Eleftheria terrae: one gene and its partner. The protein of the gene in region 2 interacts with the protein of the main gene of each other region in a pairwise test. Links are inferred from orthologs where the notes say so. Each region holds a gene or a part of one and is shown on either strand. Other genes may lie near its edges.

Evidence for each region.
Region 1: the proteins of tsaE (region 2) and rlmB interact in binary tests that used the Escherichia coli proteins (3 or more experiments, as listed by UniProt). The link is inferred for Eleftheria terrae from one-to-one orthologs.

The regions. Positions count from the first base shown.
Region 1 is NZ_CP106951.1:807,355-821,895, reverse strand. The notes cover bases 4,036-6,788. They hold rlmB (23S rRNA (guanosine(2251)-2'-O)-methyltransferase RlmB), read left to right. Parts: upstream 4,036-4,922; coding sequence 4,923-5,654; downstream 5,655-6,788. Other genes in these bases: upp (uracil phosphoribosyltransferase), read left to right, coding at 6,491-6,788; N7L95_RS03765 (SIR2 family NAD-dependent protein deacylase), read left to right, coding at 5,665-6,411; N7L95_RS03775 (ABC transporter ATP-binding protein), read left to right, coding at 4,214-4,903; N7L95_RS03780 (arylesterase), read right to left, coding at 4,036-4,215. In the rest of the region: phaC (class I poly(R)-hydroxyalkanoic acid synthase), read left to right, coding at 1-1,311; N7L95_RS03790 (acetyl-CoA C-acetyltransferase), read left to right, coding at 1,379-2,560; phbB (acetoacetyl-CoA reductase), read left to right, coding at 2,667-3,404; more of N7L95_RS03780, read right to left, coding at 3,559-4,035; more of upp, read left to right, coding at 6,789-7,123; N7L95_RS03755 (glycerophosphodiester phosphodiesterase), read left to right, coding at 7,318-8,532; N7L95_RS03750 (DUF302 domain-containing protein), read left to right, coding at 8,643-9,098; N7L95_RS03745 (chromate transporter), read right to left, coding at 9,130-9,663; N7L95_RS03740 (chromate transporter), read right to left, coding at 9,660-10,292; N7L95_RS03735 (D-2-hydroxyacid dehydrogenase family protein), read right to left, coding at 10,355-11,365; N7L95_RS03730 (penicillin acylase family protein), read left to right, coding at 11,566-13,971; N7L95_RS03725 (hypothetical protein), read right to left, coding at 14,000-14,541. UniProt on the Escherichia coli protein: Specifically methylates the ribose of guanosine 2251 in 23S rRNA.
Region 2 is NZ_CP106952.1:103,806-118,579, reverse strand. What follows is about bases 5,211-8,196. They hold tsaE (tRNA (adenosine(37)-N6)-threonylcarbamoyltransferase complex ATPase subunit type 1 TsaE), read right to left. Parts: upstream 6,948-8,196; coding sequence 6,474-6,947; downstream 5,211-6,473. Other genes in these bases: queG (tRNA epoxyqueuosine(34) reductase QueG), read left to right, coding at 6,942-8,051; N7L95_RS24855 (N-acetylmuramoyl-L-alanine amidase), read right to left, coding at 5,211-6,469. Outside these bases: CbbX protein, read left to right, coding at 1-282; N7L95_RS24875 (class 1 fructose-bisphosphatase), read left to right, coding at 341-1,387; N7L95_RS24870 (phosphoribulokinase), read left to right, coding at 1,410-2,285; tkt (transketolase), read left to right, coding at 2,301-4,334; N7L95_RS24860 (HAD-IA family hydrolase), read left to right, coding at 4,345-5,067; more of N7L95_RS24855, read right to left, coding at 5,093-5,210; N7L95_RS24840 (DUF4256 domain-containing protein), read left to right, coding at 8,517-9,062; N7L95_RS24830 (oxidoreductase), read right to left, coding at 9,180-11,672; N7L95_RS24825 (PadR family transcriptional regulator), read left to right, coding at 11,789-12,325; N7L95_RS24820 (PIG-L deacetylase family protein), read left to right, coding at 12,607-13,242; N7L95_RS24815 (NAD-dependent epimerase/dehydratase family protein), read left to right, coding at 13,239-14,225; N7L95_RS24810 (WecB/TagA/CpsF family glycosyltransferase), read left to right, coding at 14,191-14,774. UniProt on the Escherichia coli protein: Required for the formation of a threonylcarbamoyl group on adenosine at position 37 (t(6)A37) in tRNAs that read codons beginning with adenine.

The DNA of each region.
Region 1 (14,541 bases), on a different replicon or contig from region 2:
GCTTCGGCGCCCAGCAATTTCCTGGCCTTCAACCCCGAGGCGCAGCGCAAGGCGCTGGAAACCGGCGGCGAGAGCATCGCCCAGGGGCTGCGCCACCTGCTGCAGGACCTGAAGCAAGGCCATTTGTCGCAGACCGACGAGAGCGTCTTCGAGGTGGGACGCAACGTCGCCACCACCGAGGGCAGCGTGGTGTTCGAGAACGAGCTGTTCCAGCTGATCGAATACAAGCCGCTCACCGCCGAGGTCCACGAGCGGCCGTTGCTCATCGTGCCGCCGTGCATCAACAAGTACTACATCCTCGACCTGCAGCCGGACAATTCGCTGGTGCGCTATGCCGCCGAGCAGGGCCTGCGGGTCTTCCTGATGAGCTGGCGCAATGCCGACGAGAGCATGGCCCACCTCGGCTGGGACGACTACATCGAGCAGGGCGTGATCCAGGCCATCCACCTGGCGCAGGAGATCAGCGGCAGTGAACGCATCAACACCCTCGGCTTCTGCATCGGCGGCACCCTGCTCGGCACCGCACTGGCCGTGCTCGACGCACGAGGCGAGAAGGCCGCCAGCAGCATGACGCTGCTGACTGCCTTCCTGGACTTTGCCAACACCGGCGTGCTGGACCTGTTCATCGACGAGGCCGGCGTGCAGGTGCGCGAGCGGTCCATCGGCGCGCAGAGCCCCACGGGCGGCGGCCTGCTGCGAGGCCAGGAGCTGGCTGCCACGTTCTCCTTCCTGCGCCCCAACGACCTGGTGTGGAACTATGTCGTCGGCAACTACCTGAAGGGAGAGACGCCACCGCCTTTCGACCTGCTGTACTGGAACTCCGACAGCACCAACCTGCCGGGGCCCATGTACTGCTGGTATCTGCGCAACGCCTACCTCGAAAACCGGCTGCGCGAGCCCGGACGGCTGCAGGTCTGCGGCGTGCCGCTGGACCTGGGCCGCATCGACGCACCGGCCTTCGTCTACGGCTCGCGTGAAGACCACATCGTGCCGTGGGACGGCGCCTATGCCGCCACCCGGCTGCTCAAGGGAGACCGCCGCTTTGTGCTGGGCGCCTCCGGCCACATTGCCGGCGTCATCAACCACCCTGCCAAGAAGAAGCGCAGCTACTGGAGCAACGACCAGCTGCCGGACCAGTCCGCCGACTGGCTGGCCGGCGCCACCGAGCATCCTGGCAGCTGGTGGACGATGTGGGCGGACTGGATCCGCCCGCACTCTGGCAAGCTAGTTGCAGCCCCCCGCGCCCAGGGCAATGCGAATCATCCACCGATCGAAGCCGCGCCCGGCCGCTACGTCAAACAGAAAGCCTGACCGCGGCCGGCCGGCGCCCCGGCGGGCGCCGCGCGATCGCCAACCGACTCACCAAGGAGCCCAAGCCATGACAACCGATATCGTGATCGTTTCCGCTGCCCGTACCGCCGTTGGCAAGTTCGGCGGAGCGCTGTCCAAGACGCCGGCCGCCGAGCTGGGTGCCACCGTCATCACCGAGGTGCTCAAGCGCGCCGGCCTGCAGGGCGAGCAGGTCGACGACGTGATCCTCGGCCAGGTGCTGCAAGCGGGCTGCGGGCAGAACCCGGCGCGTCAAGCTGTGATTAGAGCCGGCTTGCCGCACAGCGTGCCTGCGATGACCATCAACAAGGTCTGCGGTTCCGGCCTGAAAGCCGTGATGCTCGCAGCGCAGGCCATCCGCGACGGCGATTCCGACATCGTCATCGCCGGGGGCCAGGAGAACATGAGCCTGTCGCCTCACGTGCTGCTCAACTCCCGCGAGGGCCAGCGCATGGGTGACTGGAAGATGATCGATTCCATGATCACCGACGGTCTTTGGGACGTGTACAACCAGTACCACATGGGCATCACCGCCGAAAACGTGGCCAAGCAATATGGCATCACCCGGGAGCAGCAGGACGAGCTGGCCCTGGCCTCGCAGATGAAGGCCGCGGCCGCCCAGGAGGCCGGCCGCTTCAAGGACGAGATCGTGCCGGTCACCATCCCTCAGAAGAAGGGTGACCCGCTGCGCTTCGAGGCCGACGAATTCATCAACCGCAAGACCAACGCCGAAGCACTCGCAGGCCTGCGGCCGGCCTTTGACAAGGCGGGCAGCGTGACGGCCGGCAATGCCTCGGGCATCAACGACGGTGCGGCCGCGGTGGTGCTGATGACGGCGGCCAAGGCGCAGGCGCTGGGCCTGAAGCCGCTGGCTCGCATCGCGTCCTATGCAAGCGCAGGTGTGGACCCGGCCTACATGGGCATGGGCCCGGTGCCGGCGGCCCGCAAGGCGCTGCAGCGGGCCGGCTGGCAGGCGGCCGACCTCGACCTGCTGGAGATCAACGAAGCGTTCGCGGCCCAGGCCTGTGCAGTGCACAAGGAAATGGGCTGGGATACGAGCAAGGTCAACGTCAACGGCGGGGCCATCGCGATCGGCCACCCCATCGGCGCCTCGGGCTGCCGCATCCTGGTCACGCTGCTGCACGAGATGCAGCGCCGCGATGCCAAGAAGGGCATTGCCTCTCTGTGCATCGGTGGTGGCATGGGCGTCGCACTGACCGTCGAGCGTTGAACCCCGACACAGACGCCGGAGCCAGGCAGGGAGAACACCGGTTGACCGGCCCCGCCCCCGGAGCGAGCCTGGCCCTCGGCACCCGCTTTTCACCAAGGAGTAGGACATGACTCAGAAGGTTGCTTACGTCACCGGCGGCATGGGTGGCATCGGCACCGCGATCTGCCAGCGCCTGCACAGGGATGGCTTCACCGTGATCGCCGGATGCGGCCCCAGCCGCGACTACGTGAAGTGGCTCGACCAGCAGAAGGAGCTCGGCTACAGCTTCCATGCCTCGGTCGGCAATGTGGCCGACTGGGAGTCCACGGTCGCCGCGTTTTCGAAGGCGCGCGCCGAGCATGGACCGATCGACGTGCTGGTCAACAACGCTGGCATCACCCGGGACCGCATGTTCCTGAAGATGAGCCGTGAGGACTGGGATGCGGTGATCGACACCAACCTCAACAGCATGTTCAACGTCACCAAGCAGGTGGTGGGCGACATGGTGGAGCGGGGCTGGGGCCGCATCGTGCAGATCTCCTCCGTCAATGGCGAGAAGGGCCAGGCCGGGCAGACCAACTATTCCGCCGCCAAGGCCGGCATGCACGGCTTCACCATGGCGCTGGCGCAGGAGCTGGCGGCCAGGGGTGTCACGGTCAACACCGTCAGCCCCGGCTATATCGGCACGGACATGGTGCGCGCCATCAAGCCCGAGGTGCTGGACAAGATCGTGGCCACCATCCCGGTCAAGCGGCTCGGCACGCCGGACGAGATCGCGTCCATCGTGTCCTGGGTGGTCTCGGAAGAGGCGGGTTTTGCCACCGGCGCCGATTTCTCGGTCAACGGTGGCCTGCACATGGGCTGACATCGGCTGGGGCGGCTGGCGGTCCGCCGCGAGGCAAGGCGGGCCGGTCTGCCTGCCGCGTCCTCACGCAAGGCCGTCTGCCCCAGCAGGGCAGGCGGCCTTCTTCGTCATGGGGCCTGGATCGGCAGCGCGACGGGCTGCGCCGGCGTGCTGCCTAAGGTTCCAGCAGGCGCTGCAGGGCCGGCCAGACGTTGTCCAACATCAAGGCCTGGGCGCGCTCATTGGGGTGGATGCGGTCCGCCTGGAACAGCTCGGTGCTGTTGGCGGCATCCCCCACACCTTTGAGAAAAAACGGCACCAGGGCCGCCTGCCGGGCCTGCGCCACCTTGGCATAGACCGCTGCGAAGCTCTCGGCATAGGCCCGGCCGTAGTTGGGCGGCATCTGCATGCCCAGCAGCAGCACCTTGGCGCCCGCCTCTTGTGCGTCGCGGGTCATTTCGCCGAGGTTGGCCTCGGTCATGCTCATCGGCAGGCCGCGCAGGGCGTCGTTGCCGCCGAGCTCGAGCACCACGTGCGTCGGCCGGTGCTGCTTCAGCAGGGCCGGCAGGCGGGAGCGGCCACCGGAGGTCGTGTCGCCACTGATGCTGGCGTTGATCACGCTGGCCTGCGGGCGGGCGGCCGCCAGCTGGCGCTCGAGCAGGGCCACCCAGCCTTTGCCGCGGGTCAGGCCATACTCGGCCGACAGGCTGTCGCCCACGACCAGCACCTTCACCGGGGCGGCGGCTCGTGCCCCTGCAGGGCTTTGCGCCAGCACCGCGCTGGCCAGGCCAAGCAGGATAAAGTGGCGGCGTTGCTGGAAGACTGGAACCATGAGTGAACCCATCATTGAGGTGGAGCGTGTCACCAAGCAGGTGCGCGACTCCACCGGTGTGCTGACGATTCTGCACGATATCGACTTCACGCTGGCCCGCAAGGAATCGGTGGCCATCGTCGGCGCCTCGGGCTCCGGCAAGTCCACCTTGCTCGGCATCATTGCCGGCCTGGACACGCCGAGCCAGGGCACGGTGCGCCTGGCCGGCCGCGACCTCTTCGCCATCGACGAGGACGCACGAGCCGCCTTGCGGGCCGAGCAGGTCGGCTTCGTGTTCCAGAGCTTCCAGCTGATGGGCAACCTTACCGCGCTGGAGAACGTCATGCTGCCGCTGGAGCTGCAAGGCCGGGCCGACGCTCGCAAGGCGGCGGCCGAGATGCTGCAGCGGGTCGGCCTGGGCGAGCGGCTGGGCCACTATCCGCGGGTGCTGTCCGGCGGCGAGCAGCAGCGGGTGGCTCTGGCCCGCGCTTTCGTCGTGCAGCCGGCGGTGCTGCTGGCCGACGAGCCGACCGGCAGCCTGGACTTTGCCACCGGCGAGAAGGTCATGCAGCTGATGTTCGACCTCAACCGGGAGCACGACACCACCTTGGTGCTGGTGACGCACGATCGCACCATCGCGGCGCGCTGCGACCGCCAGATCCGCATCGAAGCCGGGCGGGTCGCCGCAGCGGCTACCATCGCGGCATGAAATTGCCGAGTTCCCCCCGATGAGCGCCAAGGTCCTGTTTGGCTTCCATGCCGTCACCGTGCGGCTGAAGACTGCGCCCCAGTCCATCCATGAGATTTATGTCGACGCCGGCCGGCGCGACCAGCGCATGCGCCAGTTTGTCGCCCGTGCGCAGGAAGCCGGCGCCCGCCTGGTCGACAGCGACGACGACCGCCTGCACAAGCTGTGCGGCACGCACCGCCACCAGGGTGTGGTGGCCAAGGTCGAGCCGGTCGCGCAGGTCAAGTCGCTGGACGACCTGCTCGACAGCATCGAGGAGCCGCCCCTGCTGCTGGTGCTGGACGGCGTGACCGACCCCCACAACCTGGGCGCCTGCCTGCGCGTGGCCGACGGTGCCGGCGCCCATGCCGTGATCGCTCCCAAGGACCACGCCGTCGGCATCAACGCCACGGTGGCCAAGGTGGCCAGCGGTGCGGCCGAGACCATGCCCTACTTCATGGTGACCAACCTCGCCCGCACGCTGAAGGAACTGCAGGAGCGCAACATCTGGGTCATCGGCACCTCCGACGATGCACCCAAGACCCTCTACCAGGTGGAGTTGAAGGGGCCGGTCGCGCTGGTGCTCGGTGCCGAAGGCGCCGGCATGCGGCAACTCACCCGCAAGACCTGCGACGAGCTGGTGAGCCTGCCGATGCGCGGGGCGGTCGAGAGCTTGAACGTCTCGGTGGCCAGCGGCATCTGCCTGTACGAGGCGCTGCGCCAGCGTGCTTGAGGCCACGCCCATGTCCGCCCTGGAAACCGCCCGCGGCTGGCTGCAGCAGGCCCGCCGCCTGTGCGTGCTGACCGGCGCCGGCATGTCGGCCGAGAGCGGCGTGCCGACCTTTCGCGATGCGCTGGGCGGCCTGTGGGCTCGCTACGACCCGCAGCAGCTCGCCACCGAGGCGGGCTTTCGCGCTGACCCACAGCTGGTGTGGGACTGGTACGCCGCGCGCCGCGAAGGCGTGGCCCGTGCCGAGCCGAATGCCGGCCACCGCGCGCTGGCCGACTGGCAGGCCCGGCACCCCGGCCGCCTGAGCCTGGTGACCCAGAATGTGGACGACCTGCACCAGCGCGCTGGCAGCAGCGACGTCATCTGCCTGCACGGCGCGCTGTTCGCCAACCGCTGGCTGGACGCCTGCCGCCACCTGCCCGCCGGCGCCGAGGCGGAGGACACCCGGCGCGCGGAGCCCGGGCGTCCACCGCGCTGCGGCGTCTGCGGCAACCTGGTGCGGCCCGGGGTGGTGTGGTTCGGCGAGGCCTTGCCCGGCCAGGCGCTACAGGCGGCCGAGGATGCGGCCGGCGACTGTGACCTGATGCTGGTCGTCGGCACCGCCGGCGCCGTCTATCCCGCAGCGGGGCTGCCGGCGCTGGCACGCCAGGCGCAGGCCCGGGTGGTGATCATCAACCCCGCGCCGAGCGAGCTCGACGGACTGGCACACCTGGTGATCCGTGCGAAGGCCGCCGAGGCCTTGCCGCCGCTGCTCGCCTGATCAGGGCCTACACTGCCGGTATCCACCGATCCATTTCATTTGTTCTGCCGGGCCGCATCCGCGGACCGGCCCATGCACCATGCCTGTCATTGAAGTCAAGCACCCCCTCGTCAAGCACAAAGTCGGCCTGATGCGCGAGGCGGAGATGTCCACCAAGAAGTTTCGCGAGCTGACCGCCGAAGTGGCCCGCCTGCTGGCCTACGAGGCCACCGCCGACTTCCCGCTCGAAAAGACGCTGATCGACTGCTGGAGTGGTCCCACCCAGGTCGATCAGATCAAGGGCAAGAAGGTCACCGTGGTGCCGATCCTGCGCGCCGGCCTCGGCATGCTCGACGGTGTGCTCGACATGATCCCCAACGCCAAGATCAGCGTGGTCGGCCTGTCGCGCAACCACGATACCCTGCAGCCTGAGCATTACTTCGAGAACTTCGTCGGTGACCTGGGGGCCCGCACGGCCCTCATCATCGATCCGATGCTCGCCACGGCCGGCTCCATGATCGCGACGGTGGACCTGCTCAAGCGCAAGGGCTGCCAGGACATTCGCGCACTGGTCCTGGTGGCGGCGCCCGAGGGCGTGCGTGCGCTGGACCAGGCGCATCCGGACGTGCGCTGCTGGACCGCCGCCATCGACAGTCATCTGAACGAGCAGGGCTACATCATTCCGGGCCTGGGCGACGCCGGCGACAAGATCTTCGGCACCAAGCAGGAATGACTGCCGCCCGGCGCCGGCCGGTGCCCGGGCGCTGAAGCGGGTCCTGCACATCGCAAGAAACACCGGGCCGGCAGGCGCCCGACGGCGATCGCCCGGGCGGGCGGCAAGCCTTGTGCGCAGTGCGCGCGGTCAACACACTGTCACTATCCGCCGTCACACTACTGTCTCCAGGCAAAACCCAAGGAGACAACACAGTGCGCCAGCTCACGTTCGCCGCCGTCCTCGGCCTCACCACACTCACGCTGCTTGCCTGCGGCGGTGGTGGCAGCAGCGGTGACAAGGATCCCGGCACGCCCGTGCCCGGCATGCAGCCCCAGTCCTACCCCCTCGTCACCGGCCACCGCGGCGCAAGCGGCTACCTGCCCGAGCACACGCTGGAAGCCTATGCGAAGGCCATCGAGATGGGGGCCGACTTCATCGAGCCGGACCTGGTGTCCACCAAGGACGGTGTGCTGGTGGCCCGCCACGAGCCGAATATCACCGACACCACCGACGTGGCCGACCACCCGGAGTTCGCCGCGCGCAAGCGCACGGTGGCGGTGGACGGCGTCGACGTCACCGGCTGGTTCGTGAGCGACTTCAACTTGGCCGAGCTGCGCACGCTGCGCGCCCGCCAGGCCATGGCCGACCGCGACCAGAGCCACAACGACCTATATCGCATCCCCACCTTCGACGAAGTGATCGAGCTGGCGAAGGCCAAGGGCCGCGAGACCGGCCGCACCGTTGGCGTCTACCCGGAAACCAAGCACCCGACCTGGCACCAGCAGCAGGGCCTGCCGCTGGAAGACAAGCTGCTCGACTCGCTGCAGAAGGCCGGCTGGAACCATGGCGACGCGCCGGTGTTCATCCAGTCCTTCGAGCAGGGCAATCTGAAGGCGCTGCACGCGAAGACGAGCGTGAAGCTGGTGCAGCTGGTCGACGCCAACGACCAGAACCCCGACACCGGTGAGATGGACCTCAGTGCGCCTTACGACCGGCCTTATGACTGGACCGCCAGCGGCCGCACCGGCAGCCAGGACACCTTTGCCTGGCTGCTGACGGACCAGGGCCTGGACGAGGTGAAGACCTATGCCTACGCCATCGCGCCATGGAAGCGCTACCTGGTGAAGGTGCGCTCGACCCTCGACAGCCAGGGGCGCAAGGTGGACGTCAACGGGGATGGCCGCTACACCGATGCCGACTACACCGCGGTGGCCGACGACCGCATCGTCAAGGCGGCCAAGGCCCGCGGGCTGCAGGTGCACACCTGGACCTTCCGCAGCGAGCCTTACCGCCTGTCGGCGAGCTACCAGGGCGACCCGGCGGCCGAATACCGGCAGTTCTTCGAGCTGGGCGTGGACGCGGTGTTCAGCGATTTCCCGGACCAGGCGGTGAAGGCGCGCGATGCCTTTGTGGCCGGGCGACGCTGAGCTCCGGGTTTCCATGGGGCCGTGGTTCACACAGCTTTACACGGCCTGGCTTGAAACGCCGAGGCCGCCAGCAGATCCTAGTTCAGACCATCTCACTTGGAGCGTCCCGCATGAGCAAGACCTTCCGTTTCTGGATGACGGGCTGCGTGGCTGTGGTGATGGCCGCGGTCAGTGCCGAGCTGGCCGGCGCGAAGTCACTGCGGCCGCTGGCCGCGATCGAGAGCAAGTACGGCACCTCCGAGACCCTGCGCAAGATCGAGTCCGCGGCCGAGGGCAGGGGCTATACCGTCTTTGCCCGCGTGGCAGGGCGCGGGCCGGCTGGTGAGGCGCTGCCGTCCACTGCGCTGGTTCTGGGCTCTGTGGACGGTGTTACGCCGGTGTTGGTGGACGAGTCGGGCCGCTCGATCGATGCTCCGCTCTCGCTGCTCATCGTGGGCTTGCCGGACGGGCGCACCGAGGTCCGCTTCTTCGACGCGAGCCGCTATGGCCAGCTGGCGCCCGGCAGCGACCCGGCACTGGCCGAGGTCGCCCGGCTGCGCAGCGTGCTCGACAGCGCACTGGCGTGAGCCCGCCGCCGCAGGAGGCAGCCCTGCCGCCTCAGACCCAGCCGGCCATGCCGACCACCGCGCCGGCGGCCACCATCCACATCGGGCTCAGCCGGGTCTTCAGCATCACGCCGACCGTCAGCAGGACCATGGCCACCGCGCCAAGGTCGTGGCGGCTCGGCTCGGAGAGGATCCAGCCGGTGGCCAGCAGCAGGCCCACGGTGATCGGTGTCATGCCTTCGGTGAAGGCCCGCACGCCTCGGGTGTCGCGCCGCTGATGGCGCCAGCGCGTGGCCCACAGCGCCAGCGTGGTGGACGGCAGCAGCATGCCGAGCATCGTGGTCGCCGCACCAGCGGCGCCGGCCACGTTCCATCCGAGCACCGCCACGAAAAGGATGTTGGGCCCCGGTGCCGCTTGCGCCAGGGCGATGGAGGTGGTGAACTGCGCATCGCTGAGCCAGCCGCGCTCGAGCACCAGATAGCGGTGCATGTCGGGCGCGGTCGTGATGCCGCCTCCCACGGCCAGCAGCGACAGCACCAGGAAGTGACCGAACAGGCCCAGCAGGTCGGAGGCTGGCAGGCTCATGGCTTGGACCTCCGCCAGGCCAGCACCATCGCCAGCGGGCCCAGGCAACCCAGCACCCACAGCAGCGGCCAGTGCAGGACGGCCACCAGCAGCACCGTCAGTGCCGCCAGGCCGAAGGCGAGTTCGCGCCCCAGCGCCGACTGCTTCAGGGTGCCGACCAGCTTGATGCCGGTGGCGAGGATCAGGCCCGCAGCCACCGCCCCCATGCCGCGCAGCGCCCCGGCGACCAAGGGGTGCCGGGCCAGCTCGGCATATACCGCGGCCGCCGCGAGCACCACAATGAGCGGCGCGGCCAGCATGCCGGCGAGCGAGGCGAAGGCCCCGCGGGCGCCGAAGAACCGGTCGCCGATCATCAGCGAGAGGTTCACGATGTTCGGGCCTGGCAGCACCTGGGCCACCGACAGCAGTTCGACGAATTCCTGCTTGGCAAGCCAGCGCCGCCGTTCCACCAGTTCCCGCTGGGCCACCGGCAGCACGCCGCCGAAGCCCTGTAGCGCGAGCCGAGTGAAGGCCCAGAACAGCTCGGCCGGCGAAGCCGGGCGGGGGGGCGGTGTGCCCCCGGGGGCCGGGGACTCGGGGTGGGGCGGTGCAGCAGAGGCAGCGTCCTGGGCAACTTCTGGGACGGGCATCCCGTCAGTGTAGCCAGGGCCGAGCCGGCCGTCTGCCGGGCCGGGGCGGTCCAGGGCGAGGCTCAATGGCGGATGACTTTCAGCGCATCGGGGTTGACGATGTTGCTGGGCGTGCCGTTGATGAAGTTGATGACGTTCTCGAAGGCGGCGTTGAAGTACAGCTCGTAGCTGTCCTGCTCGACATAGCCGATATGCGGGGTGCACACCGCGTTTTCCAGCCTCAGCAGGGGATGGCCTTGCAGGATCGGCTCGCTTTCGAAGACATCGACCGCCGCCATGCCGGGGCGGCCGCGGTTGAGGGCGCTGACCAGGGCGTTCTCTTCCAGCAGCTCGGCCCGCGAGGTGTTGACGAAGAGGGCGTTCGGCTTCATGCGCAGCAGGTCGTCGAGCCGCACCAGGCCGCGGGTCGAGTCCACCAGGCGCAGGTGCAGCGAGACGACGTCGCTGGCTTCGAACAGGGCTTCGCGGGTGAAGGCGGCGTCATAGCCGTCCGCCTGCGCTTTGGCGCGCGAGCTTTCGCTGCCCCAGACCAGCACCTTCATGCCAAAGGCCCGGCCGTAGCTGGCCACCAGCTGCCCGATCTTGCCGTAGCCCCACAGGCCCAGCGTCTTGCCGCGCAGCACCATGCCGAGCCCGAAGTTGGGCGGCATGGAGGCGGACTTCAGGCCGGACTGCTGCCAGGCCCCGTGCTTGAGGTTGCCGATGTACTGCGGCAGCCGCCGCATGGCGGCCATGATGAGTGCCCAGGTCAGTTCGGCCGGCGCCACCGGTGAGCCGACCCCGTCGGCCACCGCGATGCCCATGCGGGTGCAGGCTTCCACGTCGATATGGGCGCCGACCCGCCCGGTCTGCGCGATCAGCTTCAGCTTCGGCAGCTTCTCCAGCAACTGGCGGGGAAAGTGGGTGCGTTCGCGAATGAGGACCAGCACGTCGGCGTCGCGCAGCCGGACCGACAGCTGGCCGATGCCCTTGACCGTGTTGGTGAAGACCTTGGCGTTGTAGCGTTCGAGCTGGGCGGCGCATCTGAGCTTGCGCACTGCGTCCTGATAGTCGTCCAGGATGATGATGTTCATGGCACTTCTTGCGGAGCACGCCCCCCGCCCGGTGGCGAGGCGGCGGCCCGAGTGGGCCTCATTCTGCATCTTTCCGCGCGGGCTGCCACCCGGAGGCAGCCTTGACCGCAGGGCCTGGCCCGGACTGGCCCGCCGGCCTGGCCATGAGGTACCCTCGCTGGTCCGAAGAACAAGCACCAGGAGGCTTGCCGGTGAAATGGATGCGCAGAGTGCTCTGGGCCATCGTCGCCCTGGTCGTGCTGGTCATTGGCGGCCTGTGGCTCTATATCCACCGGGCGCTGCCGCAGCAGGAAGGTGTGGTGGCGGTGCCTCGTCAGGCCCTGAAGGCGCCGGTGCGCATCACCCGGGATGCGCATGGCATCCCGACCATCGAGGGCGAGACGATGGCCGACGTGATGTGGGGCCTCGGCTTCGTGCACGCACAAGACCGGCTCTGGCAGCTGGAGCTGCACCGCCGCATTGGTGCCGGCCGGCTGGCCGAGGCGTTCGGTGAAACCGCCCTGGGCACCGACATCTTCCTGCGCAGCCTTGGCGTGCGCCGGGTGGCGCAGCAGCAGCTGCAAAGCGTCAGCGGCGAAGGCCGCGAGGCGCTGGAGGCCTATGCCGCCGGCGTGAACGCCTATGTGTCGCAGCACCTGAAGGCCCGTCCGCCCGAATTCCTGCTGCTGGGGCTGCAGCCGGGCCGCTGGGAGCCGGCCGACAGCCTGGCCTGGATGACCATGATGGCCTGGGACCTGGGCGCCAACTGGAACAACGAATTGCTGCGCTTGCGCCTGGCCCTGAAGCTGCCGCTGGAGCGCATCAACCAGTTGCTGCCGCCGTACCGCGGCGAGGCCCCGTTGCCGACCACCGACTACACCGAGCTCTTTCGCAGCCTGAAGGTCGATGCCGGCCTGGGCGAGCAGGCGCAGCGCTTCGCGCCGGAATCGGGCATCGAGGGGGTGGGCTCCAACAACTGGGTGGTGGCCGGCTCGCACACCACGTCCGGCCGGCCCCTGCTGGCCAATGACCCGCATTTGCGGCTGTCGGCGCCCGCTTTATGGTATTTCGCGCGGCTGCAGGCGCCGGGCTGGAAGGTGGCGGGGGCCACCATGCCGGGCGTGCCGGCGGTGGTGCTCGGCCAGAACGAGCACATCGCCTGGGGCTACACCAACACCGGCCCGGACGTGCAGGACCTGTACCTGGAGCAGCTGCACCCCGACGACCCGCAGCAATACCTGACGCCCACCGGCTGGGCCCGCTTCGACACGCACGAGGAGCAAATCGCCGTCAAGGGCGGCATGCCGCGGACCATCACGGTGCGCAGCAGCCGCCACGGCCCGGTGATCTCCGACGCGCCGGGGGCGGCAGAGGGCCTGACCGGCCCGCCGGCCCGGCCGGCCTTTGCACTGGCGATGCGCTGGACCGCGCTGGACGTGCCCAACACCACCTTCGAGGCCGGCCTGGCGATGAACCGGGCCCGCACGGTGGACGAATTCGTGGCCGCCTCCGCGCGGCACCTGGCGCCGATGCAAAACATGGTGGTGGCCGATGTGTCGGGCCGCATTGGCATGGTGGCCGCCGGTCGGGTGCCGGTGCGCGGGGCCCGGCATGACCTGCGCGGGCTGGTGCCGGCGCCCGGGTGGGACGCCAAGTACGACTGGACCGGCTACCTCGATGCGAGCCTGACGCCGCGCGAATTCGATCCGCCGCGCGGCTGGATCGCCACCGCGAACCAGCGCATCCACCCGCCGGACTATCCCCACTTCCTGACGAGCGAATGGACCGCCCCGTATCGGGCCGAGCGCATCGAGCAGTTGCTGGGCGAGCCCGGTCGTCATGACGTGGACAGCATGGCCGCCTTGCAGGCGGACGAGGTGTCGCTGGCCGCGCGCCAGTTGTTGCCGCTGCTGCTGCAGGCCCGCTCCAGCCATCCACTGGCGGCGCGAGTGCGTGCGCTGCTGCAGCGCTTCGATGGCCGCATGGCGGCGGACCGGGCCGAGCCGCTCATCCTGTGGGCCTGGACGCGCCAGGCGACCGAGCTGATGGTGGCCGATGAACTGGGCCCCGCGCTCTGGACGCAGTACCGCACCCGTTCCTTCTACGACGCGGTGGAGCGCATGCTGCTGGACCGCCAGGCCTGGTGGTGCGACAACAAGACCACGCCAGCCGTCGAAACCTGCCAGCAGCTGATGGACAGTGCGCTCGATCGTGCGCTTGACGAATTGCAGGCCGCCTACGGCGCCGACCCGCAACGCTGGCAATGGGGCCAGGCCCATCAGGCGCGGTCCGAGCACCGGCCCTTCAGCAAGGTGAAATCGCTGGCACGCTGGTTCGAGCTGCGCGTGCCGGTGGGCGGCGACACCCACACCGTCAATGCCAGCCGGGTGGGGCTGCGGGAGGACGAACTCACGGGCCGCTTCTACCTCAACGAGCACGGGCCCAGCCTGCGGGCCATCTACGACCTCGGCACGCCGGGACAGTCGCGCTTCATGCAGTCCACCGGGCAGTCAGGGCTGCCGTTCTCGCGCGCTTACCGCAGCTTCCTGCAACCGTGGGCCGAAGGGCAGTATGTGCCGCTCTGGGCTGCCGAAGCCGGCCCGACCCTGGTGCTGCAGCCGCGCTAGCCGGGGCGGCAGTCAGGGGGATGCAGTTTCAAGGGCTCAGCGCCATGCACAGGCCCGCCAGCAGGGCGCCGAGGCCGGCCAGGCCGAAGCCCAGCGACAGATGGCGGCCACCGCGCCGACGCCCCAGGAAGAGGCCGATGCCAAACAGCAGCACCACCACGGTGGTGTGCACCAGGCGCAAGGCCGCGTCGGCATCGGCGATCCACAGCAGCGGCAGCGCGGTGAGGAAGGTGGCCCAGAACACCAGGGCGAAGATGGCCGCCGCCCCCAGCAGGTCGAGCGGATGACCCAGCACGGCGCGGGGGCGGGCCTCGCCGGTCCGTGGCAGCAGGGCGCGCAGCCGGGCCAGCTCGTGCGGCGCCAGGTTGCGCACCAGGCTGTCCGGCAGTTCGCGAGCCAGCCGCTGTGAAAACGCCGCATCGGTGTCGGCGCTGCGCAGGTCGTCCAGCAGCCGCTGCTGGCCATGGCGTGCCTGGGCCGCCCGCCGCAGGTACATCACGGCGCACATCAGGCTCCAGGCAAAGCTCGAGGACAGCGCGCTCAGCAAGACGGTGCGGGCATCGCGCCCCA
Region 2 (14,774 bases):
TTGATCGCCGAGCGGCTGTTGGAGCAGCAGCACTACCGCTTCGGCAGCGGTGCCCGTGCCGCCTTTGCCGAGTACCTGGCCCGGCGCCTGCAGCAGCCGCATTTCGCCAATGCGCGCAGCGTGCGCAATGCGCTGGACCGCGCCCGCCTGCGCCAGGCCGGGCGGCTGTTCGCCGACCGCGACCGGGCCTACACCGGCGAGGAGCTGAGCACCCTGGCAGCCGCCGACATCCTGGCCAGCCGCGTCTTCGCCGCCGATGGACCCGATGGAGCCGAGCGATGAAGCGGCCATGCCGCACCGCCGTCCACCGCGTTCGTGGCCAACGCAAGGAGAGCCCCCGATGAATCCGCCTCCCGATCTTGCCGCCTGGCTCGCCGAGCGGGCGCCCTCCCTGGCACCGGTGCTGCTGGCCATCGCCTCCGCGTGTGCCGAGATCGCCCGCATCGCCAGGCGGGGCGAACTGGCCGCCGCCCACGGCGCGGCCGGCAGCGCCAACGCGAGCGGCGAGGCGCAGCAGCGGCTCGACCTGCTGGCCGATGCCTGCCTGTCGCAAGCGTTGGCAGCCTGTCCACAGGTGGCGGGCTGGGCCAGCGAGGAGCATGCCGAGCCGATCGCGTCGGCCACCCATGCCTGCCGCGGCGACTGCCTGGTGGTGTTCGACCCGCTGGACGGCTCGTCCAACATCGAGTCCAACATCTCGGTGGGCACCATCTTCTCGGTGTTGCCGCATGTGCTGCGCTCGGCGGCGCCCACCACCGCCTCCTTCCTGCAGCCGGGCTGGCGCCAGCTGGCAGCCGGCTATGTGGTCTACGGCCCGGCCACCGTGCTGGTGCTGGCCACCGGCCAGGGTGTGAGCCGCTTCACCTTCGATCCCCAGACCGGCGCCTGGTGGCTCACCGGCGAGGGGCTGCAGGTGCCTGCCGCCACGTCCGAATTCGCCATCAACGCTTCCAATCAGCGGCACTGGGAGAAGCCGGTGCAGCGCTACGTGGCCGAATGCGTCGCGGGCGAGGCCGGCCCGCGCGGGCGCGACTTCAACATGCGCTGGGTGGCCAGCCTGGTCGCCGAGGTGCACCGCATCCTTTCGCGCGGCGGCGTGTTCCTGTACCCGCGCGATGGCCGCCTGCCGCTCAAGCCGGGCCGGCTGCGGCTCTTGTACGAGGCGGCGCCGATGGCCTGGCTGATGCAGCAGGCGGGCGGCGCCGCGGTGACCGGCACGACCGCGCTGCTGGAGGTGGTGCCCGATGTTCTGCACCAGCGTGTGCCGGTGATTCTCGGATCGCGGGAGGAGGTGGAGCGCATCGTCCGCTACCACGCCGACCCCAACGAGAACGTCACCTGGCAGCTGTTCAAGCACCGCTCCCTCTTCATCCAGCCGCACGCCTGAGCGCGGCGCACAGGAGCCCCCCATGTCGAGGAAACATCCCGTCATTGCCGTCACCGGCTCCAGCGGCGCCGGCACGAGCACCGTCAAGCGCACCTTCGACAACATCTTCCGTCGTGAAGGCATACGGGCCGCGATGATCGAAGGTGATGCCTTCCACCGCCACACCCGCCATGCCATGAAGGCCTGCGTCGAGGCGGCCGACCGCGAGGGCCGGCCGATGAGCCACTTCGGGCCGGAGGCGAATGAGTGGGCCCTGCTGGAGCGCGAGTTCCGGGCCTACGGCGAGGCAGGCCGCTGCCGGACGCGCCACTACCTGCACAACAGCGACGAGGCGGCCCGCCATGGCCAGGACGTCGGCACCTTCACGCCCTGGCAGGACACGCCGGTGGACACCGACCTGCTGTTCTACGAAGGCCTGCACGGCTGCGTGCGCACCGCGCAGGTGGACCTGGCACGCCATGCGGACCTGAAGATCGGCGTGGTGCCCATCATCAACCTCGAGTGGATCCAGAAGATCCACCGCGACACCCATGAACGCGGCTACTCGAAGGAAGCGGTGGCCGACACCATCCTGCGGCGCATGTACGACTACGTGCACTACATCTGCCCGCAGTTTGCCGAGACCGACATCAACTTCCAGCGGGTGCCGGTGGTGGACACCTCCAACCCCTTCATCGCCCGCGACATTCCGACCGCCGGCGAGAGCATGACGGTGATCCGCTTCCGCAATCCGCGCGGCATCGACTTCCCGTATCTGCTGTCGATGATCGGTGACTCCTTCATGTCGCGGGCCAACACCATCGTCGTGCCGGGCGGCCGCATGGATCTCGCGATGCAACTGATCCTGACCCCGATGATCCTGCGCCTGGTCGAGATCGGCCGCGCGCAACACGCCTGAGGCAAGGAGAACGCCATGCATCCCGACCACCCCGACGACACCGACCGCCAGATGGCCAACGCACTGCGCGCACTGGCGATGGACGCGGTGCAACAGGCCCGCAGTGGCCATCCCGGCGCGCCCATGGGCATGGCGGAGATGGCGGTGGCGCTGTGGGGCCGCCACCTGCGGCACGACCCGGCCGACCCGCAATGGCCCGACCGCGACCGGTTCGTGCTGTCCAACGGCCATGCGTCCATGCTGCTGTATGCCCTGCTGCACCTCAGCGGCTACGACCTGCCGATGCAGGAGCTGCGGCGCTTCCGCCAGCTGCACAGCCTGACGCCCGGACACCCCGAGGTGGGCCACACGCCCGGCGTGGAGACCACCACCGGGCCGCTGGGCCAGGGCCTGGCCAACGCGGTCGGCATGGCCCTGGCCGAGAAGCTGCTGGCCGATGAGTTCAATCGCGAAGGCCACGCGGTGGTGGACCACCGCACCTTCGCATTCGTGGGCGACGGCTGCCTGATGGAGGGCATCAGCCATGAGGCCTGCTCGCTGGCTGCCGCCTGGCGGCTGCGCAAGCTGGTGGTGCTGTACGACGACAACGGCATCTCGATCGACGGCCCGGTCGGCCCCTGGTTCCCGGACGACACGCCGGCGCGCTTTCGCGCCTATGGCTGGCAGGTGCTCGGACCGATTGACGGCCATGACGTGGCGGCGGTCGATGCGGCGCTGCGGCAGGCGACGGCGCCGGACAGCGAGCGGCCAACGCTCATCGTCTGCCGCACCGAGATCGGCCGCGGCTCGCCGCACCGGGCCGGCAGCGCGAAGGCACATGGCGAAGCGCTGGGCGAAGCCGAGGTGCAGCTGACGCGCGAGGCCATCGGCTGGCCGCATCCGCCGTTTCACATCCCGCCGCCGGTCTATGCCGCCTGGGACGCCCGGGCGCGCGGCGCAGCATGGCGGCAGCACTGGCATGCCCGGCTGGCAGCCTACCGCGACGCCCACCCCCGGCTGGCCACGGAATTCGAGCGCCGTCTGCGCGGCGAACTGCCCGGCGACTTCCAGGAAACGCTGCTGCCCCTGCTGGCCGGTTTCGGCGCCAGCACCGAGGCGGTGGCCACCCGCCGGGCCTCGCAGCAGGTGCTGGCGGCGCTCGCCCATGCACTGCCGGAGCTGCTGGGCGGCTCGGCCGACCTCACCGGCTCGACGCTCACCGACTTTCCCCGCTGCGGCGCGGTGGCCGGCGACCGGCCGGGCGGGCGGCACATTCACTACGGCGTGCGCGAATTCGGCATGGCCGCCGTGATGAACGGCCTGGCGCTGCATGGCGGCTGGCTGCCGTATGGCGGCACCTTCCTCACCTTCAGCGACTACAGCCGCAATGCCCTGCGCATGGCGGCACTCATGCGCTGCCGGGTGGTGCATGTGCTGACGCACGACTCCATCGGCCTGGGCGAGGACGGGCCGACGCACCAGCCCGTCGAGCATGCGGCCAGCTTGCGGCTGATTCCCGGGCTGGATGTCTGGCGTCCCTGCGACACCGCAGAGACCGCGGTGGCCTGGAGCAGCGCGGTGCAGCGGCCGGGACCCAGTGCCCTGCTGCTGTCGCGCCAGGTGTTGCCGGCGCAGCGTCGCAATGCGGAGCAGGTCACCGCCATTCAGCAGGGTGCCTACGTGCTCAGCGACCGGCCACAGGCGCTGGCCGTGCTGCTGGCCACCGGCTCGGAGGTGGGGCTCGCGGTGCAGGCCCAGGGACTGCTCGATGCGCGTGGCGTGCCGGTGCGCATTGTCTCCATGCCCTGCAGCAGCGTGTTCGACCGCCAGCCCGACGAGTGGCAAGCGCAGGTGCTGCCGCCGGGCCTGCCCCGCTTTGGCGTCGAGGCCGGCGTGACGCGGTGGTGGAGCCAGTACGGCTGCGTGGCGGCGCTGGGGCTGGATGGCTATGGCGCCTCCGCGCCGGCCGCGGAGCTGTCGCGCCACTTCGGGCTCACCGCCGAGCGGCTGGCCGAACACGTGGTGCTGCACCTCGACGCCCTGCAGCGCGCACTGCCGGCCGCCGGCTGAGGCGCCGGCCGTGCTGCGCGCGCTCATCTGGGACATTGACGGCACGGTGGCCGAGACCGAGCGGGATGGCCACCGCGTGGCCTTCAACCTCGCCTTCGAGTCGATGGGCCTGCCATGGCGCTGGAGCGAATCCGACTATGGCCGGCTGCTGCAGGTGGCCGGTGGTTACGAGCGCCTGCTGCACGACCTGGCCCAGCGGCCGGACGCCCCGCCGCCGGGAGCCGCGCGCGAACGGCTGGCCGGCGAACTGCACCGTCGCAAGAACCGCTTCCACCTCGAGCGGCTCGCGGGTGCCGGCCTGCCGCTGCGGCCGGGTGTCCGGGCGCTGATGGAGGAGGGCCGCAGCCTGGGCGTGGCCCAGGCGATCGCCACCACCAGTGGCCGGGCCAATGTGGAGGCCCTGCTGCGCCCCGCGCTGGGAGCCGGCTGGCCGGGCCGCTTCGCCGCGGTGGTGTGTGCCGAAGACGCGCCTCGCAAGAAGCCCGACCCCCAGGCCTACCGGCTGGCCTTGCAGCGGCTGGGCTGCCGGCCCGTCGAGGCGGTGGCGCTGGAAGACTCGCCAAACGGGCTGGCCGCGGCCCGGGCCGCCGGCATCGCCACCGTCATCACGCGCAGCGCCTACTTCGCGGCCGGCCCGTTCGACGGTGCGCTGCGGGTCTGCGACGACCTGTGCACGCCGCAGCCTGTCACGCTGGCACGGCTGGGCGAGTGGCTGCGCGAAGGGGGAGCGTGAGGGTCGGCCGGCCGCCGCTGCGCCGTCAGAGCTGCCGGTTGCGGGCCAGCGGCGGGTTCTTGGCGAAGTAGCGCCGGATGCCGGTCATGATGGCATCCACCAGTTCTTCCTGGTAGTCGGCGCTCTTGAGCTTGGACTCTTCCTCGGGATTGGAGATGAAGGCGGTTTCCACCAGGATCGAGGGAATGTCGGGGGCCTTCAGCACCGCGAAGCCGGCCTGCTCGACCCGCGACTTGTGCAGCTTGCCGACCTTGCCGATCTGGCCCAGCACCTCGCTGCCGACACGCAGGCTGTCATTGATCTGGGCGGTGGTGGACATGTCGAGCAGGGCCCGCATCACATGGCTGTCGGCATGCTTCACGTTGACGCCGCCCACCAGGTCGGCCGCGTTTTCCTTCTGCGCGATCCAGCGCGCGGCGGTGCTGGTGGCCCCGCGCTCGGACAGCGCGAAGACCGAGGCGCCGCGCGCCTGCGGCGTGATGAAGGCATCGGCGTGCACCGAGATGAACAGGTCGGCCTGCACCCGGCGGGCCTTGTCCACCCGCTGGTTCAACGGCACGAAGAAGTCCGAGTCGCGGGTCATCAGGGCCCGCATGTTGGGCTCGGCGTTGATGCGCTCGCGCAGCTTGCGCGCGATCTGCAGCACCACGTCCTTCTCCTTCAGCCCGCTGGGCCCGATGGCCCCCGGGTCCTCGCCGCCATGGCCGGGATCCAGCGCCACGATGACTAGGCGGTCGATCTTCTTCTTTTCCTTCGCGTCCAGCTCGGCCTTGCGCGTACCGGGGCCCGGGGGCGCCGCCGGCCCGGCGGCCGGTGACTCGGGCGGGGCCGAGGCCGCTGCCACCGGCGGCGGGGCGGCCGGCGGCTTGCTGTTGTTGCCCTTGCTGCGGTCGATGAACTCGCCGAGCGCGTCGTTGATGGCCGCCTGGGCCTGTCGCTCCGCCTTTTCCTTGTCGCGGATCAGCGCCAGCAACGGATCGGGCTCCACGGTGGGGTGGAGGTCGAACACCAGCCGGTGCTGGTAGTGGGCCACCGGTGCCAGGGTGAACATCTGCGGCAGTGCGGCCTGCTTCAGGTCGATGACCAGCCGCACCACGCGGGGCTGGTTCTGGCCGACCCGCACGCCGGCGATGTAGGGATCATCCGCCCGCACCTTGCCGACGATCTCGCGCAAGGCCGGGCTCAGCTCCAGGCCCTCGATGTCGATCACCATGCGGTCGGGGTTGCCCACCACGAAGTGCTTGGCCTGCAGCGGCGTGTCGCTTTCCAGGGTCACGCGGGTGTATTCGTCGGCAGGCCACACCCGCACCGCCACGATGCTGGCGCCGAAGGCGAGGCGGGGGGCGGTGAGCAGCAGCACCAGGCTGCCGGCATGTCGAAGGAGTTCGCGCCGCTGTGTCATGGGGTCATGCAGCCAGCAAGGCCTGGCCGAGGGGGGTGTGGGCAGTGAGGGTCACTTCGCGTTGGTCATCCGGCGCCGTGGCAAGTTCCATGCGCAGGTCGGCGACCGGCAGCAGGCCACCGGCGCGCTCGGCCCATTCCACCAGCTTGAGGCCGGGGCTGGCGAGGACATCGCGAAAGCCGGCGTCCTCCCATTCGCGGGGGTCGTCGAAGCGGTAGAAGTCGAAATGCCAGGCCGGCAGGCCAGGCAGCTCGTAGGGCTCCATCACCGCGTAGGTGGGGCTCTTGATGCGGCCGGTGACGCCCAGGGCGCGCAGCAGGTGGCGCACGAAGGTCGTCTTGCCGGCGCCCAGGGGGCCCTGCAGTTCGATGAAGGCAGTGCGCAGTTCGGGCCGCCGGGCGAGGCCTTGCGCAAAGGCGGCACAGGCGGCCTCGTCGGCCCAGTGCAGGCGGCGGCTTTCTAGAATCGGGGGATGCATCAATCCAAGGTCGTCGATCACGCCGCCCTGCTGGCCGAGGTCGGACAGTGGGCGCGTGAGCTGGGATTTTCACAGATCGGCGTCGCGGGCGTCGACCTGGCCAGTGCCGAGGCCGGCCTGCTGGCCTGGCTCGCCGAAGGATTTCACGGATCGATGGCCTATATGGAGGCGCACGGCCTGAAACGGGCGCGGCCGGCGGAGCTGGTGCCCGGCACGGTGAGCGTGATCACCGCCCGCATGGACTACCTGCCGCGCGGCACGCCGCCCGGCTGGCAGGCGGTGGAGTTCGACCGGCTGCGGCGACCCGAAGCGGCCACCGTGTCGCTCTATGCCCGCGGGCGCGACTACCACAAGGTGATGCGCCAGCGCTTGCAGAAGCTGGCCGACCGCATGGCCGAGCGGCTGGGGCCCTTCGGCCACCGCGTCTTCACCGATTCGGCACCGGTGCTGGAGGCCGAGCTGGCCAGCCGCAGCGGGCAGGGCTGGCGCGGCAAGCACACCCTGGTGCTGCACCGGGAGGCGGGCTCGATGTTCTTCCTCGGCGAGATCTACCTCGACCTTGCGCTGCCGCCGAGCGCTCCCGAGAGCGCGCATTGCGGCTCCTGCAGCGCCTGCCTGCAGGCCTGCCCCACCGGCGCCATCGTGGCGCCGCACCGGCTGGATGCCCGGCGCTGCATCTCCTATTTGACGATCGAGCATGCCGGGCCGATTCCGCCGGAGCTGCGGCCGCTGATGGGCAACCGCATCTATGGTTGCGACGACTGCCAGCTCGCCTGCCCTTGGAACAAGTACGCCCAGCGTGCCTCTCTGCCGGACTTCGACGCCCGCGCGCCGCTGACCGATCCCCCCCTGCTAACCCTGTGGGCGTGGAGCGAAGCCGATTTCCTGCGCTACACCGAAGGCAGCCCGATCCGCCGCATCGGCCATGAACGCTGGCGCCGCAACCTGGCGGTGGCGATGGGCAACGCGCTGCGCGCCGGGCCGCAGCCGGCGATGGAGCAGGCCCTGCGCGAGGCACTGGCAGCGGCCAGCCCGCTGCTGGCGGAGCACATCGAGTGGGCGCTGCGGCAAGGCGGACCGGACGCCGGGAGCCGGAACCCCTGAACGGCCGCCAGGGGCGCCCTTCGGGGAAGGCCCCCTCCTGCGCACCCCCCACAGGCTGGACGTGCAACGCTCGGCACGAGAACCGCTCCGCGAGGGCGCGGGTGGGGCTGGTGGACGCCGATGACCCGCCTTCCTCCCTCCCCCGGGCCAGAGCGTACGGGACCGGCCCCGGCCCCAGTCCCCGCTGCCCCGGCAAGGCACGGCGACCCCAGGCGATCGCAGGATGGCAGGTTCGGAGAGGCGGCGCCGGACGGCCGGCGATATAAATGGGGCCGCAACAAGCCGGGGCGGCCCCGCGATCGGGGAGGGCCGACGGTGGGTCGGTGCCTGCCCGGCCGCAAGGGGCGCTCGCCCGTGACCCAGGCCGGCGCTGCCGCCCGGACCGGCCAGTTGCGCCACCGGAGGTGCCAGCCGTCGCGGCCCTGGCGCCTGTCTTGCAACTCAACACCAGCTGGCTCCAAGAACATGAAGGCACAAGAACGCAGCGAACTGCTCCAGGCATTGAAGGCGCGGTTCGAGAAGAACATGCAGCGCCACCACGGCATCGCGTGGGCGGACGTCCAGGCCCGGCTCGAAGGCAGCGCCGATGCACTGAAGTCGCTCCTGGCCATGGAGCAGACCGGCGGCGAGCCGGACGTGATCGGCAGGGACCCGCAGACCCAGCGCCTCACCTTCTGCGATTGCTCGCGGGAAAGCCCGAGCGGCCGCAGGAGCCTCTGCTACGACCGTGCCGCGCTGGACGCACGCAAGGAGCACAAGCCCGAGGGCAGCGCGATCGAGATGGCGGCCGACATGGGCATCGAGGTGCTCACGGAAGACCAGTACCGGGCGCTGCAGGCACTTGGCGAGTTCGACACGAAGACCTCCAGCTGGATCCGGACGCCGCCGGAGCTCCGTTCACAGGGCGGGGCGCTCTTCGGCGACCGCCGCTATGGCAGGGTGTTCGTGTATCACAACGGCGTGCAGTCCTACTATGCCGCACGCGGCTTCCGCGGCCTGCTTCTTGTGTGAGCAGGCGCCGGCAGTGAAGGGTCCTGGCGGGCCGCGCCGGGGGCGCTGCCGTGGGTCGGCGCCGGGCCAGGCCGGCGCTGGAGCACGGCGCTTCCCGCCCCGTGCTCGCAGCGGCGTTCAGGCGGTCTTCATCGCCGCCAGGTAGGGCGCCAGCCGGCGCCCCATTTCCTCACCCAGCGCCTGCAGGCCGCTCATTGGCCGGATCATCACCTCGAAGTCGACGATCTTGCCGTCCTCGTCGAAGCGGATCATGTCAATGCCCTTGAGCTGCTTGCCTTGCACGGTGGCGCTGAACTCGAGCACCACGCTCTGGCCGTCCGCATCGATGAACTCACGGTGGTAGGCAAAGTCCTCGAAGACCTGGATGACGGTGCCCAGGATCAGCTGCACCGCCTGGGCGCCCGGGTAGGGCGTGTGGGCCATTGGCGAGCGGAACACCGCACGGGGGTGCAGCAGCTCCGGCAAGCCGGACATCCGGCCCTGCTGCACCATGGCATGCCAGGCCTGCAGCGACTGCGCGGCCTTCGGAGCAAGCCGCGGTGCCGGCATGGATGATGGCGCCGGCTCTGCGGCCTGCGGCGCATCCGGGTCAAAGCGCAGCGCGAGCTCGGTCCCCTGGCCGATCGCCCGCTTGGCGTCGAGCTCCATCGCCCGGTCGGCACCGCCGATGAGGTGGACACGGCAGCCGGCGGCCTCCAGCCCGGCCTGCAGCTCCCGCTGCGGCTCCTGGCCGGCGCAGACGATCACCTGGTCCACCGGCAAGGTGAGGTCGCGGCCGTCCACCGTGATGTGCAGGCCTTCGTCGTCCACCTTGCGGTAGCTGACCCCGGGGATCATCTCCACGCCCCGCTGCTTCAGCGAGGCGCGGTGGATCCAGCCCGTCGTCTTGCCCAGGCCGTCACCCACCTTGCTGGTCTTGCGCTGCAACAGCCAGATCTTGCGAGGCGCCGGTGGCCGCTGCGCCGGCTTCAGGCCGCCGCGTGCGGTGCCGCTGCGGTCCACGCCCCATTCATCGAAGAACCGGGCGGCGTCCAGGCTGGGCGACACACCCTCGTGCAGCAGGTACTCGGCCACGTCGAAGCCGATGCCGCCCGCGCCGATGATGGCCACCTTGGCGCCCACCGGCTGCTGGGCCCGCAACACGTCCAGGTAGCCCAGCACCTTGGGATGGTCCACGCCCTCGAACTGCAGCGTGCGCGGCGTCACCCCGGTGGCCAGCACGACGTGGCGGAAGCCGGCCTCGACCAGGTCGGTGGCGCTGACGGCCTGCCCCAGGCGCAACTGCACGCCGGTGATTTCGAGCTGCCGCCGGAAGTAGCGCAGCGTCTCGTGGAACTCCTCTTTGCCGGGCACCTGCTTGGCGATGTTGAACTGGCCGCCGATCTCGTCGGCGGCGTCGAACAGCGTGACGTCGAAGCCGCGGCGTGCCGCGGTGGTGGCGAACGCCAGCCCCGCCGGGCCAGCCCCGACCACCGCGATGGACTCGCGCCGCGGCGCGGGCGACGCGACCAGCAGCGTTTCATGGCAGGCACGCGGGTTCACCAGGCAGGAGGTGACCTTGCCCGCGAAGGTGTGGTCGAGGCAGGCCTGGTTGCAGCCGATGCAGGTGTTGATCTCGTCCGCCCGGCCGGCCGCCGCCTTGGCGACGAAGTCCGGGTCGGCAAGGAAGGGCCGCGCCATCGACACCATGTCCGCCATGCCGTCGGCCAGCACCTGCTCGGCGACCTCGGGCGTGTTGATGCGGTTGGTGGCCACCAGCGGAATGCCGACCTTGCCCTTCAGCTGCTGCGTCACCCAGGCGAAGGCCGCCCGAGGCACCTTGGTGGCGATGGTGGGGATGCGTGCCTCGTGCCAGCCGATGCCGGTGTTGAGCAGCGTCACGCCTGCGCCTTCCAGTGCCTGCGCGAGGCGGACCACCTCGTCCACCGTGGAGCCGCCTTCCACCAGGTCCAGCATCGAAAGCCGGAAGATGATGATGAAGTGGGGCCCGACCCGCGCCCGGGTGCGACGCACGATCTCCAGCGGGAAGCGGATGCGGTGCTCGTAGCTGCCGCCCCATTCGTCGCTGCGCTGGTTGGTTTGCTCGGCGATGAACTCGTTGATCAGGTAGCCCTCAGAGCCCATGATCTCCACGCCGTCGTAGCCGGCGCCCTGAGCCAGCGCCGCGGCATTGGCGAAATCCTCGATGGTCTGCTCGACCTCGGAAGAGGTGAGGGCATGGGGGCGGAACTGGTTGATGGGCGCCTTCAGGGCGCTGGGCGCCACCAGCTGCGGGTGGTAGGCATAGCGGCCGAAGTGCAGGATCTGCATGCAGATCTTCCCGCCGGCCTCGTGCACAGCCCGGGTCACCACGCGGTGCCTGTCGGCCTCGGCTTGCGTGGTCATCGCGGCGCCGCCGGGCATGGGCCGGCCCCGGTCATTGGGCGCGATGCCGCCGGTGACGATCAGGCCGACCCCGCCACGGGCCCGCTCGGCATAGAAGGCGGCCATCCGCTCGAAGCCGTTGTCCACTTCCTCCAGCCCCACATGCATCGAGCCCATCAGCACGCGGTTGCGAAGGGTGGTGAAGCCCAGGTCCAGCGGGGCCAGCAGGTGCGGGTAGGGGGTCATCGGTGTCTCCTCTCGAATCGTGGGCGGTGGAATGCAACCAGTTGCATAGTCTAGTGGCGGTCGGCGCATTCATGCAACTGGTTGCATAGCCGGGCCGTGTCGTATGCTTCGCCCCCATGTCCTTGCCCCATGCCCTGTTGACCTCGCTGACAGAGAAATCGTCGTCTGGCTACGACCTGGCCCAGCGCTTCGACAAGTCGATCGGCCACTTCTGGCACGCGACCCACCAGCAGATCTATCGGGAGCTGGCACGCATGGAAGAGCGCGGCTGGATCGCGTCCCAGCCGGCTGCGGATGCCGGCAAGACGCGCAAGCGCGAGTACCGCGTGCTGCCCAAGGGCCGTGCCGAACTGGCGCGCTGGGCCAACGAGGCGAGCGTGCCGATCGACTTGCGCGATGGCTTGATGGTGAAGGTCCGCGCAGCCGCGGCGGTGCCGGCGATCGAGCTCGACGGCGAGATCGAGGAACGGCTGCAAGCGCATGCGCAGCAGCTGGTCCGCTACCGCGAGATCGAGCGGCGCGACTTCGCCGGCCCCGACCTGACGCGCACCCAGCGCCTGCACCACCTGCTGTTGCGGCGAGGCATTCTTTACGAGGAAGCGTCCATCGCCTGGCTTGAGGAGCTGCGGCAGGTACTGCAACAAGGGGCTTGAGCGGCCAGGGGCCGCTGCCGCGCGGCAGCGGCGTCGCACCGGTCGCGGGCCGTTTCGGCGTGGGCGACGCCAGGCCGCGGTGCCCGCGGAATCGAAGACACGAAGTTTCATCTTCAAGTCGAAGCTGTCGGCACGGAGCCGCCATGCCCCACGGGGCCGGGGCTGCTGGCTGGGAGGAGCCGGTTGCAGCAAAGTCACAAATGCATCGTTGACAGGCGGGATCGCACCACCCAGCATAGGTCGCGATGGCTTCGGCTCAAGCGCCCTGCGCGACACACTCCATGCCCACCGCACCCGAACGTGTCCTCGTCTTTTCCCCGCATGCGGACGATGAAGTTCTCGGTTGCCACTCGTTCCTGACGCCGTCCTGCCATGTCGTGTACTTCGGCGTCGAAGATCGTGCCGAGGTCTCCCGGCAGGAACGCCTCGACGAAGTCGAGCGCAGTGCGCGGAAGTCCGGTTTCCGGTGGGAAGCGCTGGAGCACACGGTCAATGCCTACCAGGTGACGGCCTTGATTCCGGTCATGGAGCAACTCCTGCAACGCCACCGGCCCGACACGGTGCTCTTGCCCCAGCCCTCCTACAACCAGGACCATCGCGCCGTGCACGATGCAGCCATCACCGCCCTGCGCCCGCACGACAGGAACTGGTTCGTGCGCCGCGTGCTGGCGTTCGAGCAACCCGACTCGGTGCTGTGGCCCCATGGTGGCGAGCAAGGGCCGAACTACTTCCGGCCGGTCTCCATTGACGACAAGCTTCACAGCTATTCCTTGTATGCCTCTCAGGTCCGCGGTCATCGCTCGCCTGAACTCGTCACGGCGCTGGCGCGGCTGCGCGGGGCGCAGTCGGGGCATCCCTTCGCGGAAGGCTTCACTGTCAAACGTTTGGTCGAAGTTCAGGGAGCGACACATCCATGAGAGTGCTGGTGACGGGCGGACTCGGATTCCTTGGGCAGCATCTGGTCCGGCAACTGCTTCTGGACGATCCCGGCATCCGCCTGACGGTGGTCGATGACCTCAGCTCCTCGCGCATCGACCACCGATGGTTGCAAGGCAAGGCGGAGATCGTCATCGGCGACTTCGCGGCAATGCCGACTCACCGGCCGTTCGACCGCATCTACCACCTGGCCAGCCCGGTGGGCTCGCTCGGCATCCTGTCGATGAGCGGCTACGTGGCCAAGCAGATCACCGACCTTGCGGTCCATGCCGGGGAAATCGCCGCGGCCTGCGGCGCGCGCCTGTTGTATGTGTCCTCGTCGGAGGTCTACGGCAAGGGCGGCAGCCAGCACGAAAGCGACGACCTGACGGTGGCGGTGCAGACCGGCACCCGCATGGAGTACGCACTCGGCAAGCTCGCGGCGGAGCACCTCTTGCGGAACATGGCGGCGCGCTACGGGTTTCGCTTGACCGTGGTGCGGCCGTTCAACGCCCTGGGCGAGCACCAGAGCTCGCGCATCGGCTTCGTGGTGCCGACCTTCTTCGAGCAGGCCATGGCCGGCCGGCCCCTGCCCCTGTTCCACGGCGGCAGCCAGGTGCGCTGCTTCTGCCATGCCGAGGACACGGTGCGTGGACTGATCGCGGTGCAGGAGCACGGCATCAGCGGCGAGACCTATAACGTCGGCCACCCGGGCAATGCCGTCAGCATCCGCGACCTGGCAGCCCGCATCCGGGACCTGTGCGGGTCGGACTCGGTGCTGGAGCCGGTCGACCCGGTGCAACGCTTCGGCCCGAGCTATCTCGAGGCGTCCGCCAAGTCACCTTCCATCGAGAAGGTGCAGGCCCACACCGGATGGCAGCCTCGCATCGACCTGGACGCTGCCTTGCAGCGGGTCCACCGCCACTACGCGGCCCACGGAGCACCTGCCCTTGCACACGGTCAAGATCGGGTCGCTGCGGCTTGAGGTCGGCAGCCTGCAGGAGTCGGTCGCCCTGGTGCGGCGGCGGCTCGGCGGGCAGATGGCAACGGCCGCGAGCTTCGGCTTCCTCAATCCGCATGTCTACAACCTCAGCGTGGCTGAACCGGGCGTCGCGGCATTTCTCCAGCGGTGCGAGGCGGTTTGCCTGGACGGGGTCGGCGTGGCGGTTGCCGGCAGCCTGCTCAACCGCGCGCGGCTGCCACGGGTGGTCATGCACCACGTCTTCGACGATTGCGTCCGCACCGGACTGCTGCGGGGCCGCGTGGTGTTGCTGGGGCTGACCGCGGCCGAGATCGGGCAGGCCCGCCAGCATTTGGCCCGGGCTGCGCCGTCGGCCGAGTTTGTCGCCTGCCATCACGGCTTTCTGCCAGACCGGGACTATGTGGCCATCCTGCAGGAGCACCGCGATGCGGACCTCGTGCTGGCCGGCATGGGCACGCCCCGATCGGAACAGGTGCTGCTGCTGGCCGCGGACATCTGCTCGCGGGCCCTGTGCTGGCATGTGGGCGGCGGCAGCCTGCGCCACTGGGCCGG